3 regions of the Undibacterium sp. SXout7W genome follow, and region 2 is predicted to be linked to each of the others. Evidence: predicted binding sites of a transcription regulator. Region 2 holds the regulator's gene; each other region holds the start of a gene.
The links. Region 2 encodes HrcA, which represses chaperone genes, less so after heat shock. Its sites were predicted from a motif close to TTAGCACTCNNNNNNNNNGAGTGCTAA; they were not measured.
Positions count from the first base shown of each region.

Region 1: the regulator HrcA is predicted to act here: its motif matches at 1,470-1,496, upstream of groES (co-chaperone GroES).
Region 3: the regulator HrcA is predicted to act here: its motif matches at 2,158-2,184, upstream of rpoH (RNA polymerase sigma factor RpoH).

Region 1 covers NZ_JBMPPF010000007.1:113,050-117,346, forward strand. The annotation lists gene ACO0LB_RS08870 (ABC transporter substrate-binding protein) at 1-926, opposite strand, end outside; gene groES (co-chaperone GroES) at 1,562-1,852, shown strand; gene groL (chaperonin GroEL) at 1,887-3,536, shown strand; gene ACO0LB_RS08885 (OPT family oligopeptide transporter) at 4,011-4,297, shown strand, end outside.
Region 2 covers NZ_JBMPPF010000003.1:181,296-185,592, reverse strand. The annotation lists gene ACO0LB_RS04800 (NAD kinase) at 297-1,190, opposite strand; gene ACO0LB_RS04795 (HAD family hydrolase) at 1,376-2,062, shown strand; gene hrcA (heat-inducible transcriptional repressor HrcA) at 2,107-3,126, shown strand; gene ACO0LB_RS04785 (response regulator) at 3,129-3,518, shown strand; gene fur (ferric iron uptake transcriptional regulator) at 3,584-4,012, opposite strand; gene ACO0LB_RS04775 (outer membrane protein assembly factor BamE) at 4,088-4,297, shown strand, end outside.
Region 3 covers NZ_JBMPPF010000017.1:64,693-68,989, reverse strand. The annotation lists gene cyoE (heme o synthase) at 1-370, shown strand, start outside; gene ACO0LB_RS15605 (SCO family protein) at 367-960, shown strand; gene rpoH (RNA polymerase sigma factor RpoH) at 1,197-2,093, opposite strand; gene ACO0LB_RS15595 (cell division protein FtsX) at 2,290-3,204, opposite strand; gene ACO0LB_RS15590 (cell division ATP-binding protein FtsE) at 3,231-3,905, opposite strand; gene ftsY (signal recognition particle-docking protein FtsY) at 3,932-4,297, opposite strand, start outside.

The DNA.
Region 1 (4,297 bases), on a different contig from region 2:
AAATCTTTGCCATGATGGTAATCATGCAACATCACCAGTGCAAATGCGCCAGCGATGAAATGTCCACCTGCCAGCCCGGTCATGCGACCTGAAATCAGTGCCTGCAAGGCTTCTGCTGACGTATTAATTCCACTGAAGAATGCATCTTGCCCTGGTTTTCCTCCTGAGGCAGCCCATGATTCCATTGCACCAAATGCCATCAGATCATTGCCTGCCCAGATCAACTTTGCCTGAGGATAACGCTTGTATAGCCAGGTACTTTGTTCCCTGGCCTTTTCGCGACTCCATTCGCCGTAAACCTCTTGATCGACCAGCACGTTTCTGGCCTCGGCAACAGCGCGGCGCATACCTTCATTACGCTTGAGGGACGTTGGAGTAGAGCGATCTCCTGCGATGACCAGCAAATGCAATTTCCCATCGCTGGAACGCATATTGGCCATCTCACCACGCTCAATCAGTGCACGCGCAGTCAGATAACCTGCCTCTTCGGCTTTAGGCTCCAGACTACCGAGCCATCCTTTAAATATCTGACGAGGACCCAGTATTCTCTGGCGCTCTTCAGGATTCAAAATATTACTGAATGCAAGAAACGTTTTGATATGAGCCGCATCTAAAATGCGGATTACTTCAGCACCCGTGCCGTAATCATTCGACACAATAACGTAGTCAGGTTTATTCTGAGCAGACCTTGCTGCCAGTTGCCTCGCAAAATCGAGCGCGCGCAAGTGATCGCGCTCAGCATAAAGAACTTCCAGTTTGACGTTCAGATTATCGGCAGCAGCGGCCATACTATTGGTCGCCGTTACCCAATATATTTCATCGGATTTACCAGGATTGATAAATGTGACGGACATGGCAAGCACGGATATCGGTAGTACCGATAATAAAAAAGCACACACCATGCGTAGCAAACAATACGGCCACATTACAATCTCCACCCATTTGATCCAGCATTTTCCTGTGCAAGCCATCAACGATCGAATGTCTTTTAGTGAGAATTGGCGTTGAAATAACAATATCTTCACCACCTGAATACCTCAACGCTACGAGAGATGCGTGGAGGATAGTGCGCAAATATACAGATGTTGAATTATATCGCGCCCAATCATTACTACTGAATCTATTCCAATAAGACCCGATATGGATTGATATTGAACTCATCCTAGCTTCATGAGATTCATCCAATAAAAGTTCAATCGTAATTGAATATCAATATTGCTTTGCATCTATTTTTTTGAGGGCTTCATTGTATCCAGCTTTCACCATAAAATTAGTTTATTCACAAAAACTCACACTATTTGCGTCGCTTTATTGAACTCCCTGCCCTCGTCGGCGTGAAATTGCACGATATCGACTTCCCTCAGAATATTATTTCACCATCTATTTTCATATTTAAGCTGTTGTTTTTAAAGGAAATTTAAATTACCGTGATTTTTGTTCCTTGAAATGCGACAACCTCGCCCATATAATTAGCACTCGTTGGGTTAGAGTGCTAACAAATCTTTTTCCCCAGCTTTTAATGAATTCCCTAGTAATTACTCGCAAATTTAAAGGAGCTTGTATGAACCTTCGTCCCCTGCACGATCGTCTGATCGTAAAACGTCTGGATCAAGAAACAAAAACTGCATCCGGTATCGTTCTGCCTGACGCAGCCGCTGAGAAGCCAGACCAAGGTGAAGTTCTGGCCGTTGGCGCAGGCAAACAACTCGATAACGGCACAATCCGCGCACTCGAAGTCAAAGTTGGTGATCGCGTATTGTTCGGTAAATATTCTGGTCAGGCTGTCAAAGTTGACGGTAACGAAGTTCTGGTCATGCGCGAAGAAGATATTTTCGCCATCGTTCAGAAATAATCAGTATTTATTTTAAAGAATTCGGAGAAATAATATGGCAGCTAAGCAAGTAATTTTTGGCGATGACGCACGTGCGAAAATCGTTAATGGCGTAAATATCCTGGCAAACGCAGTAAAAGTCACTCTGGGCCCTAAAGGCCGTAACGTTGTTCTGGAACGCTCTTTCGGCGCGCCAACAGTCACAAAAGACGGCGTTTCTGTTGCTAAAGAAATCGAACTGAAAGACAAACTGGAAAACATGGGCGCGCAGCTCGTGAAAGAAGTGGCTTCCCGCACTTCCGACAATGCTGGTGACGGCACAACAACAGCAACAGTGTTGGCACAAGCCATCGTTCGCGAAGGTTTCAAATACGTTGCAGCGGGTTTCAACCCAACAGACTTGAAACGCGGTATCGACAAAGCAGTAACCGCTTTGGTTGCTGAAGTAAAAACACTGTCCCGCCCAACGACAACAAATAAAGAAATCGCTCAGGTTGGTTCTATCTCTGCAAACTCTGACGCTGACATCGGCGACATCATTGCAAACGCAATGGACAAAGTGGGCAAAGAAGGCGTGATCACTGTTGAAGATGGCAAATCCCTCAACAACGAACTCGACATCGTTGAAGGTATGCAGTTTGACCGTGGCTACCTGTCACCATACTTCATCAATAACCCAGAAAAACAATCCGTTATTCTGGAAAATCCATTCATCCTGTTGTTCGACAAAAAAATCTCGAACATCCGTGATCTGCTCCCAGTATTGGAACAAGTGGCTAAATCTGGCCGCCCACTGTTGATCATCGCTGAAGATGTTGATGGCGAAGCACTGGCAACTCTGGTGGTTAACAACATCCGTGGCATCCTGAAAACTGCTGCTGTAAAAGCGCCTGGCTTCGGTGATCGTCGTAAAGCGATGTTGGAAGATATCGCTATTCTGACTGGTGGTAACGTGATCGCTGAAGAAGTCGGTCTGACACTGGAAAAAGCAACACTGACAGATCTGGGGCAGGCGAAACGTGTTGAAATCGGTAAAGAAAACACGACAGTGATTGACGGCGCTGGTCAGGCTATCGCCATCGAAGCACGCGTAAAACAAATCCGCGCGCAAATCGAAGAAGCAACTTCTGACTACGACCGTGAAAAACTGCAAGAACGCGTTGCCAAACTGGCAGGCGGCGTTGCTGTGATCAAAGTCGGTGCTGCAACTGAAGTTGAAATGAAAGAGAAAAAAGCCCGCGTTGAAGATGCTCTGCACGCAACTCGTGCTGCAGTAGAAGAAGGCGTTGTTCCTGGCGGTGGCGTTGCTCTGTTGCGCGCTCGTGCAGCAGCTGGCGTGATCAAAGGCGACAATGCAGATCAAGAAGCTGGTATCAAGCTGGTATTGAAAGCAATCGAAGCACCATTGCGTGAAATCGTTGCAAATGCTGGTGGCGAACCATCTGTTGTGGTCAACGCGATCATCAACGGCACAGGCAACTACGGTTTCAATGCTGCTAATGACACCTACGGTGACATGATTGAAATGGGTATTCTGGATCCAGCAAAAGTAACACGCTCTGCATTGCAAAATGCAGCGTCTGTTGCTGGCCTGATCCTGACTACTGACGCTTTGGTTGCTGAACTGGCTGAAGACAAACCAGCTGGTGGCATGGGCGACATGGGTGGTATGGGCGGCATGGGTGGTATGGGCGGCATGATGTAATTGCCAGCTTCCGCTGATCAATATAAAAACCCTGCAACGTTAGTTGCAGGTTTTTTTACTTATGGAGAATGTCAGAATCGCTTACTGCTGATACTCACTCTGTACCCGATCTTTACTCCCTCTATCTAAGGCAACAACTGAATAAAAATCAACAATAGAGTGAATTGGACTCAGCCCCTCCCACTACTGATAAACATAAAGACATAAAACATGGCGGCTGTTCTGGCTCTCAGAAACAAGGGCGATACCACCGCTAATTCATGAGTTGATGCACATTAGCATGTGTTTTTACCACACTCAAAAATACTCTCGCCTTCTTTTTCTTAACGAAACTTGACAGTCGGCTGACGTGCTTAGATACTGCCGCTCCTGAAAGAAAATTTTCATAAATGACTGATATCGTTTTCATTTGATTGCATAGCAAGGCAAATTTCGACATCAGATGTACTGAAGTCATATGGTTTTGGAGGCAAGATGGCGCTGCAACAACTCACCGATGAGCAGATCCGTACCTGGACCCGGTCTCAAAAAGACGAATGGTGGTTCAAGAACATTTACCGTGGCGACATGGCGCAATTGACCTTGCGCTCTGCCATAACAGGTTTTTTCCTTGGCGGCATTTTAGCTGCCACGGCCTTATATATTGGCGCTAAAACAGGGATTTCGATCGGTGTAGGACTTACCTCAGTCATACTGGCTTTCGCCTTATTCAAAATACTGGATAACGCAGGTGTTGCCAAAGATTTCACCATACTCGAAAA
Region 2 (4,297 bases):
CTTATATCACAGCCACGAGAGCCACCGAGAGCAGATATCGTACCCTCATCGTATCCTGTTTATATGCAGCGTTGATTACATGGTGGTGTCAGGGAAGCTGAATATGGTGAGTATTCGCTGATTGCTGTACGCTGTGCATTCCTTGCGATGATGCCGGTTATCTGTTTGTCGTCTGATTGCTGGTAAGTGCTGCTTAGTTGCTGCTAATTGCTGCCAGGTACTGATCTGTGTTGAGCAGCAATTTTTTGACATCAAAACGATAGCGATATATTGGGCAGCAATATTGTTAACAGAGATCAGTTCAGCGCACCCTCAACGGACGGATACTCATTCCAGTGTAATTTTTCGCGCAAGGTATCGTAATAGTTCCAGCCACGCGGATGTAAAAACGTGACCGTATGGGCGGAGCGTTTGACGATGATCCTGTCGCCGTACATCAGGCTGGCGAATGACTGCATATCAAAATTAACGCTGATATCTCTTCCTGCCACGATCTCGATCACGATTTCACTGCTATCGGGCAAGACAATCGGACGATTGGACAGCGCATGTGGTGCAATTGGCACCATGACAATGCCGCCCAGACTTGGGTGGAGCAGCGGGCCTCCAGCGGACAGCGAGTAGGCGGTGGAGCCCGTTGGAGTGGATACGATCAGACCATCCGAGCGCTGGTTGTACATAAAGTGCGAATCGACATCGACACGCAATTCCACCATGCCAGAGCCGGCACCGCGTGACACCACAATATCGTTGAATGCAGTGCCGCTGAAAATCTGGTTGCCGTCCCGGATCACGATCGCCTGCAACAGACTGCGTTGCTCCGATACGTATTTGCCTTCCAGCATTTCTGTGATGACAGGGATCATCCTGTCCAGCGGAATGTCAGTGATGAAACCCAGACGTCCCTGATTGATACCGATCAGTGGCACTTTGTAAGGAGCCAGCTGGCGGGCAATGCCGAGCATCGTGCCATCGCCGCCGACGACAATTGCGGCATCAGCATATTTGCCAATTTCAGGGACTGGCATGCTGACAAAGCCATGTAAATCAATGTATTGCGCTGTTTCGGATTCCAGTACCACATGATGTCCAGCCTGATCCAGAAAGCTCGCCAGTTCACTCAAAGAGGCGTTAATACCCGCAGCGTTAAATTTACCAACAAGAGCAATAGTTTTTGCCTGAACTGTCATAAGGAACGGAGATGTAACATGATTCACCAGATTAGACCATAATTAGCGTCACAATGAATCAGGACTTACGAAAAATTGTCCCAGCAAGGCATGGCGACGAAGGCAGTACGTGCTTGTACGGCAAGGCGCCATAACGCCGCTGGGGCGGTTTTGCGTAAGTCCTATGAATGAACTGAGTGCTATTTATGACAATTAAAGCAGTGTTGCTGGATCTGGATGATACTTTGTGGCCGGTTGCACCGGTGATCAGGAATGCAGAGGCAGCGTTACAGGACTGGTTGCAGGTACATGCACCGGCAGTGGCAAAAAAATACGATATGCAGACCTTGCGTCAACACAAGGATGATCTGGTGGCAACCAATCCACGTTTTCGATATGACCTGTGGGCGCTGCGCCATGCTTTGCTGAGTAAGGTGCTGGCGGAGCACGACGAAGACGTATCCAAGGCAGATCAGGCAATGGCTGTGTTCGCGCATGCGCGCAATCAGGTGACTTTGTACGACGATGTGGTACCGGCGCTGGAGCTTTTGGGCGGACGTGTGACTTTGGGAACCATCTCTAATGGGTTTGCCGATCTGGGCGCGATTGGTCTGGCCGCGCATTTTCAGGTATCGATTGCAGCGCACAGCTTTGGCTGCGCGAAGCCAGACCCGCGAATTTTTCATGCGGCATGCGATGCCTTGCAGCTATTGCCTGAGCAGGTGCTGTATGTGGGGGACGATTTATTGCTTGACGTGCAAGGTGCTCAGCAGGCTGGTTTGCGTGGCGGGTGGATGAATCGGCATGGGAAAATACCTGATCAGCCGGCATTGCAACAGATCAGACCGGATGCTGAATTTCGCCATCTGCATGATTTGACACAATGGTTATAACTCTTTCTATATTCATGCTGCCTCTGGTCGCATAAAATGAAACCATGCAACTCGATATTCGCGCCCAAACTCTGTTAAAAGCCCTCGTAGAACGCTACATCGCTGATGGTCAGCCTGTAGGTTCGCGGGCACTGTCTAAAATCTCTGGTCTGGAACTCTCGCCAGCGACCATCCGCAATGTCATGGCTGATCTTGAAGATATGGGATTTGTTGCCAGTCCCCACACGTCGGCTGGCCGCATCCCCACCCCCAGAGGCTACCGCGTGTTTGTGGACGAGCTGCTGACGGTGCAGGATATTGACGAGACCGATCTGGAATCGCGCATGCAGCCAGCATTGCTGTCACAACCACCGCAGAAAATTATCGCAAATGCAGCGCAGATATTGTCTTCGTTGTCACAATTTGCCGGTGTGGTCATGACGCCGAGGACAGAATCAATTTTTCAGCAGGTAGAATTTTTACGCCTATCCGAGAAGCGGATACTACTGGTGGTGGTAGCGCCAAATGGCCAGGTACATAATCGTCTGCTCTTGACGGACGTTGACTACAACCTCTCGCAATTGACGCAGGCAGCGAATTATTTAAACCAGAATTTTGGTGGTGTCAGCTTTGAAGAAGCACGTTTGCGTATCAATATCGAATTGCGTCAGTTGCAAAATGACATGACGCGCCTTATGCAGGTTGCGGTGGAGGCGGGCAGTGATGCAATGGCAGAACACGGCGATGAAGTGGTGTTTTCCGGTGAGCGTAATTTATTGAATGTGCAGGATTTGTCGTCGAACATGAACTCCCTGAGAAAATTGTTTGATATGTTCGAGCAAAAGAGCAGCCTGATGCAGTTGCTGGATGTCTCCAGTAAGGCAACAGGGGTACAGATATTTATCGGTGGTGAATCACAACTCGTTCCTATGGATGAAATGAGCATTGTCACTGCGCCATATGATGTGAATGGCAAAATTGTCGGAACGCTGGGAGTGATCGGGCCGACGCGTATGGCTTACGAAAGGGTGATTCCCATTGTCGACATCACCGCCAAATTACTCTCTAATGCTTTGAGTCAATGAACATGAATCCCAACAATCAAAATATTTCTATCCTGCTGGTGGACGACAACGACGTCACCAGAGAAGTACTGCGCGTCGTGCTGCGTAGCGAGGGATATCATGTGGTAGGTGAGGCGACAGATGGCGGGGCGGGGCTGGAAATGGCGCTCAAGCTGAAGCCCAATATTATTTTATTGGATGTCGTCATGCCCAAGGTCAGCGGCTTGGAAATCCTGCCACGGCTCAAGGAACTGGTGCCAGATTCCAGAGTGTTGCTGGTGACCGGCAATAAAGATCAGGAGACCGTGACCGAGGCAGTCCGGGCGGGTATTCATGGATTCATTCTGAAACCGTTTAATGCGCAGAAAATTCTGGATACAGTAGCGGGTATCGTTGCCAAGTTACCCAAGTAAAAGCAGGAATAAGCTTGTAGCTTGTATCTTCTACGCCAATGACCGACACAAGGCGTTACTGTCGTTTAGTTCTTGTGTTCGCAGTTAATTTTGGTGCAGTTGCCGTAAATAGCCAGTGCATGATCGGAAATACGGAAACCGCGTTCGCTGGCAATAGTCTGTTGCCTTTTTTCTATTTCCTCATCGTAGAATTCTTCTACTCGCCCACAGTCCAGGCAAACCAGATGATCGTGATGTGAGCCTTCGTTGAGTTCAAAAATAGCCTTACCAGTTTCAAAATGATTGCGATGCAGCAAGCCTGCCTGCTCGAATTGTGTTAACACACGATAGACGGTTGCCAGACCAACATCCATATTTTCGTTCAGCAGAATCTTGTATACGTCCTCTGCTGTCAGGTGGCGCACTTTGCTGCTCTGAAAAATTTCCAGGATTTTCATTCGTGGCAAGGTCGCTTTCAGGCCGCTTGCTTTCAGGTTTTGGGTGCTGTTTGTCATGTTTTCAGTCAAAAAAGTGCTATCTGCTTTATGATATCGGGTTTTAGGGCATGTTGCTCGATTACTGAGGTACCTATGCGATTGTTGTTATCAGAATCTCTTCAGGGTAAAGCTGGCCGCTTGGCAGGATGTCTGCTGGTTGCATGCTTGTCCGCTTGCGCATCCAAAGCACCATTGCTGGCAGAGACGACAGCACAGCCAGCGGCAGATGCGTCAACCTCCGGCACGCAAGTGATCACGCCGACTGGCGTGAAAAAATTTCTTGGATATATTTCCCCTTATCGC
Region 3 (4,297 bases), on a different contig from region 2:
ATTGGTATTGATTATTTTTGTCTGGACTCCGCCCCATTTCTGGGCTCTGGCCATGTATCGGCGTGATGATTATGCCCGTTCCGGGCTTCCTATGCTGCCTGTGACACATGGTTCTGAATTTACCCGTTTTCATATCCTGCTATACACCATCGCTTTGTTTGCAACGACGATGTTGCCATATGCAGTGCAGATGAGCGGCCTGATTTATCTGGTCAGTGCCATTGTCTTGGGGATTATTTTTTTGTGGTATGCATGGCAGATGCATAAGCACTACAGTGATTTACTTGCACGCAAAGCATTTACATATTCAATCATCTATCTGTCACTGTTATTTGCGGCGCTGTTGCTTGATCATTACATCAAATTATGAAAATCCTGAAAGCTCTGCTCACGATCGCATGCATGTTGTTGTTGGCTGCCTGCGGCAAACCTGCTGACAAATTTAAAAATACCGATATCACTGGCCTTGATTATGCGCAGGGTTTTAATCTGACTGATCATCATGGCAAGCCACGTACTTTGGCTGATTTTCGTGGAAAAGCGGTGGTGATATTTTTTGGCTATACCCAATGTCCAGACGTTTGTCCGACAACAATGGCAGAAATGGCGAATGTCATGCAACAACTGGGGCCGGATGCAGATAAGGTACAAGTACTGTTTGTAACGATTGACCCAGAACGTGATACTCAAGCCTTGCTGGCATCTTATGTGCCAAATTTTGATCAACGTTTTCTTGGCCTGTATGGGGATGCAGTGGCGACAGCAAAAGTCGCTAAAGATTTTAAGGTGTTTTATCAAAAGGTAGAAGGTAAAACCCCTGGTAGTTATACGATGGATCATACGGCTGGTAGCTACGTGTTTGATACTCAGGGACGTATACGTTTATTTCTGCGTCATGGGCAGGGTCCAGAACCAGTTGCGCATGATCTGAAATTGTTATTGCAGCTGACACCTGCTTAACTTGACTGCAGATGATGAATGATAGGCGTATCGTTGATGACGATAAGTTTTGTCATATCGCAAATAAATAGGCATGCTGTTAAGCTGGTTCAGCAGTGAATACTGTTTTCAAGAATCATTGTTGTGTGAAAGCACTGAAGTGCATCATCAAAATCCCACAGAAACCTGCACGATGATACGTTTAAAATAAAAAGGCACTCCGCAGAGTGCCTTTTTTAATATGAGCTTTGCTCACTTTATGAAAAGCTGACGAGCGCGCCCTTCATTTTCTTCAACGCAGCACTCTCAATCTGGCGTATGCGCTCTGCAGAGACACCATATTCATCAGCCAGTTCATGCAGAGTGGATCCGGTGCCATCATCGTTCTTGAGCCAGCGTGACTCTACGATGTGGCGTGAACGTGCATCCAGTTTTGACAAAGCAGTTTCCAAGCCTTCGCTCTGCAGCCTGTCATACTGACGAGCTTCTAACACGCGTGTCGGCTCTTCAGACTCTGTTTTCAGATAGGCAATAGGTGCGAATTTATCATCATCATCGTCTGTCGGCGCATCCAGAGCAATATCACGGCCGGATAAACGCATTTCCATTTCAATTACTTCTTCGCGTTTCACATCCAATGTCTTTGCCAGAGCATCAATTTGCTTAGGCGACATGGTATCCAGACCTTCTTTATGGCTGCGCAGATTGAAAAACAGTTTGCGCTGAGCCTTTGTTGTCGCTACTTTGACCAGGCGCCAGTTTTTCAGGATGTATTCATGCATTTCAGCTTTAATCCAGTGCATAGCATACGACACCAGTCGTACACCTTGATTCGGATCGAAGCGTTTAACTGCTTTCATCAGGCCAATATTTCCCTCTTGAATCAGGTCTGCATGTGGCAAACCATATCCAAGGTAGCCGCGAGCGATAGAGACAACCAGACGCAGATGCGACATCACCAGTTGCTGCGCAGCGGCGAGATCATTGTCTTGCTGAAGTTTGGTCGCAAGACTGACTTCTTCTTCATGCGTGAGCATAGGAAGCCGGTTAACTGCTGAAATGTAGGCGTCAATATTTCCTAAGGTGCCGCTAAAACCAAGTGCCAGCACTGTGCTATCAGAAGCAGGGATCAATTGTGTCGATGTAGTTGCCATTATTTCTCCTCATTGCTGTTGGTATGCATGCAATTGCAAAAACCAACGATGTCAAGCCCTTATATTAGCACTCTCTTGAGAAGAGTGCTAACGCAGCCAAAAAATATGCAGATACGGCAGGATGGCCTATTTTCTGACTGGTCATTTTCTTCTCGTTAGACCACGATGCATCGTAAAAGTTGCAGGGTGTTTGACCTTAACTTGCACGCGCCAGTTGACGTCTGACTGATAGAAACGCACCAATCAATCCCAGGATGACACTCAGGAGGAGGAGGAGCACACTAGGGATCAAGCCCAGTGGCGTGAGACGGAATTCTGATGCATATAATTTTGCAAAATCGGCAATGGCATGATTCAGGGGTTGTAGCGAAGCAGCAATGATTCCAAGTGCCAGTAAACCTGAGAGCAAACCTAATAAGGCACCAGTGTAGTAGTACGGTTTGTGAATGAAGCTGTTGGTTGCTCCAAGCAGTCGGGTCACGGAAATTTCTGCCTGATGGGAAATGACCTGTAGTCTGGTCGCATTAAATACGACGACCACTACCACCACGCCCAACGTGGTTGCCAGAAAAAGCAGGCCTAATTGCAGTATTTGTACTAGTGCTGCCAGACGTTTTACCCATGCTGAATCTACCTGTACCGTGTCAATATCGGGCAAAGCCTGTAATTGCTGTACGAGTCTATCCACTTTACTGGCATCGCTGTTAGATAGCGACATGACATAGGCATCTGGCAGTGGATTTCCACCCAATGTAGACAATACCTCTGCGAGGCTGGAAGAGCCTTCCATTGCAGCCAGAGCCTTGTCTTTTGTGACGAAATTTAATTTCGCCTGGATATTATTTTCTTTCAATAATTTTTTAATAGGGATAGACAATGCTGTTGCATTCGACCGGGATATGTCGGGGCTGAGAAACAGGCTGATTTCTGGCTCGATAGACAATTGTGATGAAATCGGGCGGATATTTTCTATCAGCGTCAGGCCAGCGATAGGTAAGGCCAGTGCGATGGCAACAACCAGAACATTGAACAGGAAATTACCAGGACCCGCACGCAGATGAGAAAAAGCGCTTTTCAGCGCGAACAGATGCTGACGAAACCAGATTGTCATGACGTTTTCCTTGTAACTTTAATCGATCAGGCAGCTAAATCTGTGCCCCAGGTATCGCTGATCTGCCCATGATTCAGATAGATAACACGGCTGGCCTTGTCCAGAAACTGTTCATCGTGGCTGGAAATAATGCAGGTTACTCCTGCACTTTGAAAGGCTTTGAGTGCACTGAGCACCTTATTCGCATTTTCCCGGTCCAGAAAAGCCGTAGGCTCATCCGCGAGAATAATCTGTGGGCGATTCACAATGGCACGGGCAATGGCGACCCGTTGCTGCTCACCACCGGATAGCGCCATCGGATACATGCCGGCCTTATCCATTAGATTCACTTTTTCCAGCGCAATATGCGCGCGGCTTTCTGCTTCGCTAACGGAGGCGCCGGTGACAATCAGTGGCAACATGACGTTCGACAATACACTGCGATCAGGCAATAATTTTTGATCCTGCAAGATCAATCCGAGTTTGCGACGCAGATAAGGAAGGCTGCCAGTTTTGAGTTTGCCGATATCTTGACCGTTTACGCTGATACTCCCAGACGTAGGCTTTTCTATGCCGGCGATCATTTTTAACAGAGTAGACTTTCCCGCGCCGGAAGGACCAGCCAGAAAAATCAGCTCACCATCATTAATGGACAGTGAAATATCGCGCAGAGCAAACGCTTCCGGCGAGTATTGTTTAGAGACGTGGTCAAATTCGATCATGGCAGGCGAAAATCACAGTCTGGTTTCTAGTTAAACAGAGCATCGACAAATTCTTGTGCATTAAATGGCTGCAAATCTTCAATTTGCTCGCCAACACCAATGAAATACACGGGAACAGGGCGGTTTTTGGCGATGGCGGCAAGAATGCCGCCTTTGGCCGTGCCATCAAGCTTGGTGATGACAAGTCCAGTTAATTGCAGGGCATCATCAAACGCCTTGACTTGTGCAAGTGCATTTTGCCCGGTGTTACCGTCAATGATCAGCAATATCTCTTGCGGCGCGGTATCCATACCTTTTGCAATGACACGTTTGATTTTCTTCAGCTCTTCCATCAGATGTAACTGTGTGGGCAAACGTCCAGCTGTATCAACCATCACGACGTCAATCCCGCG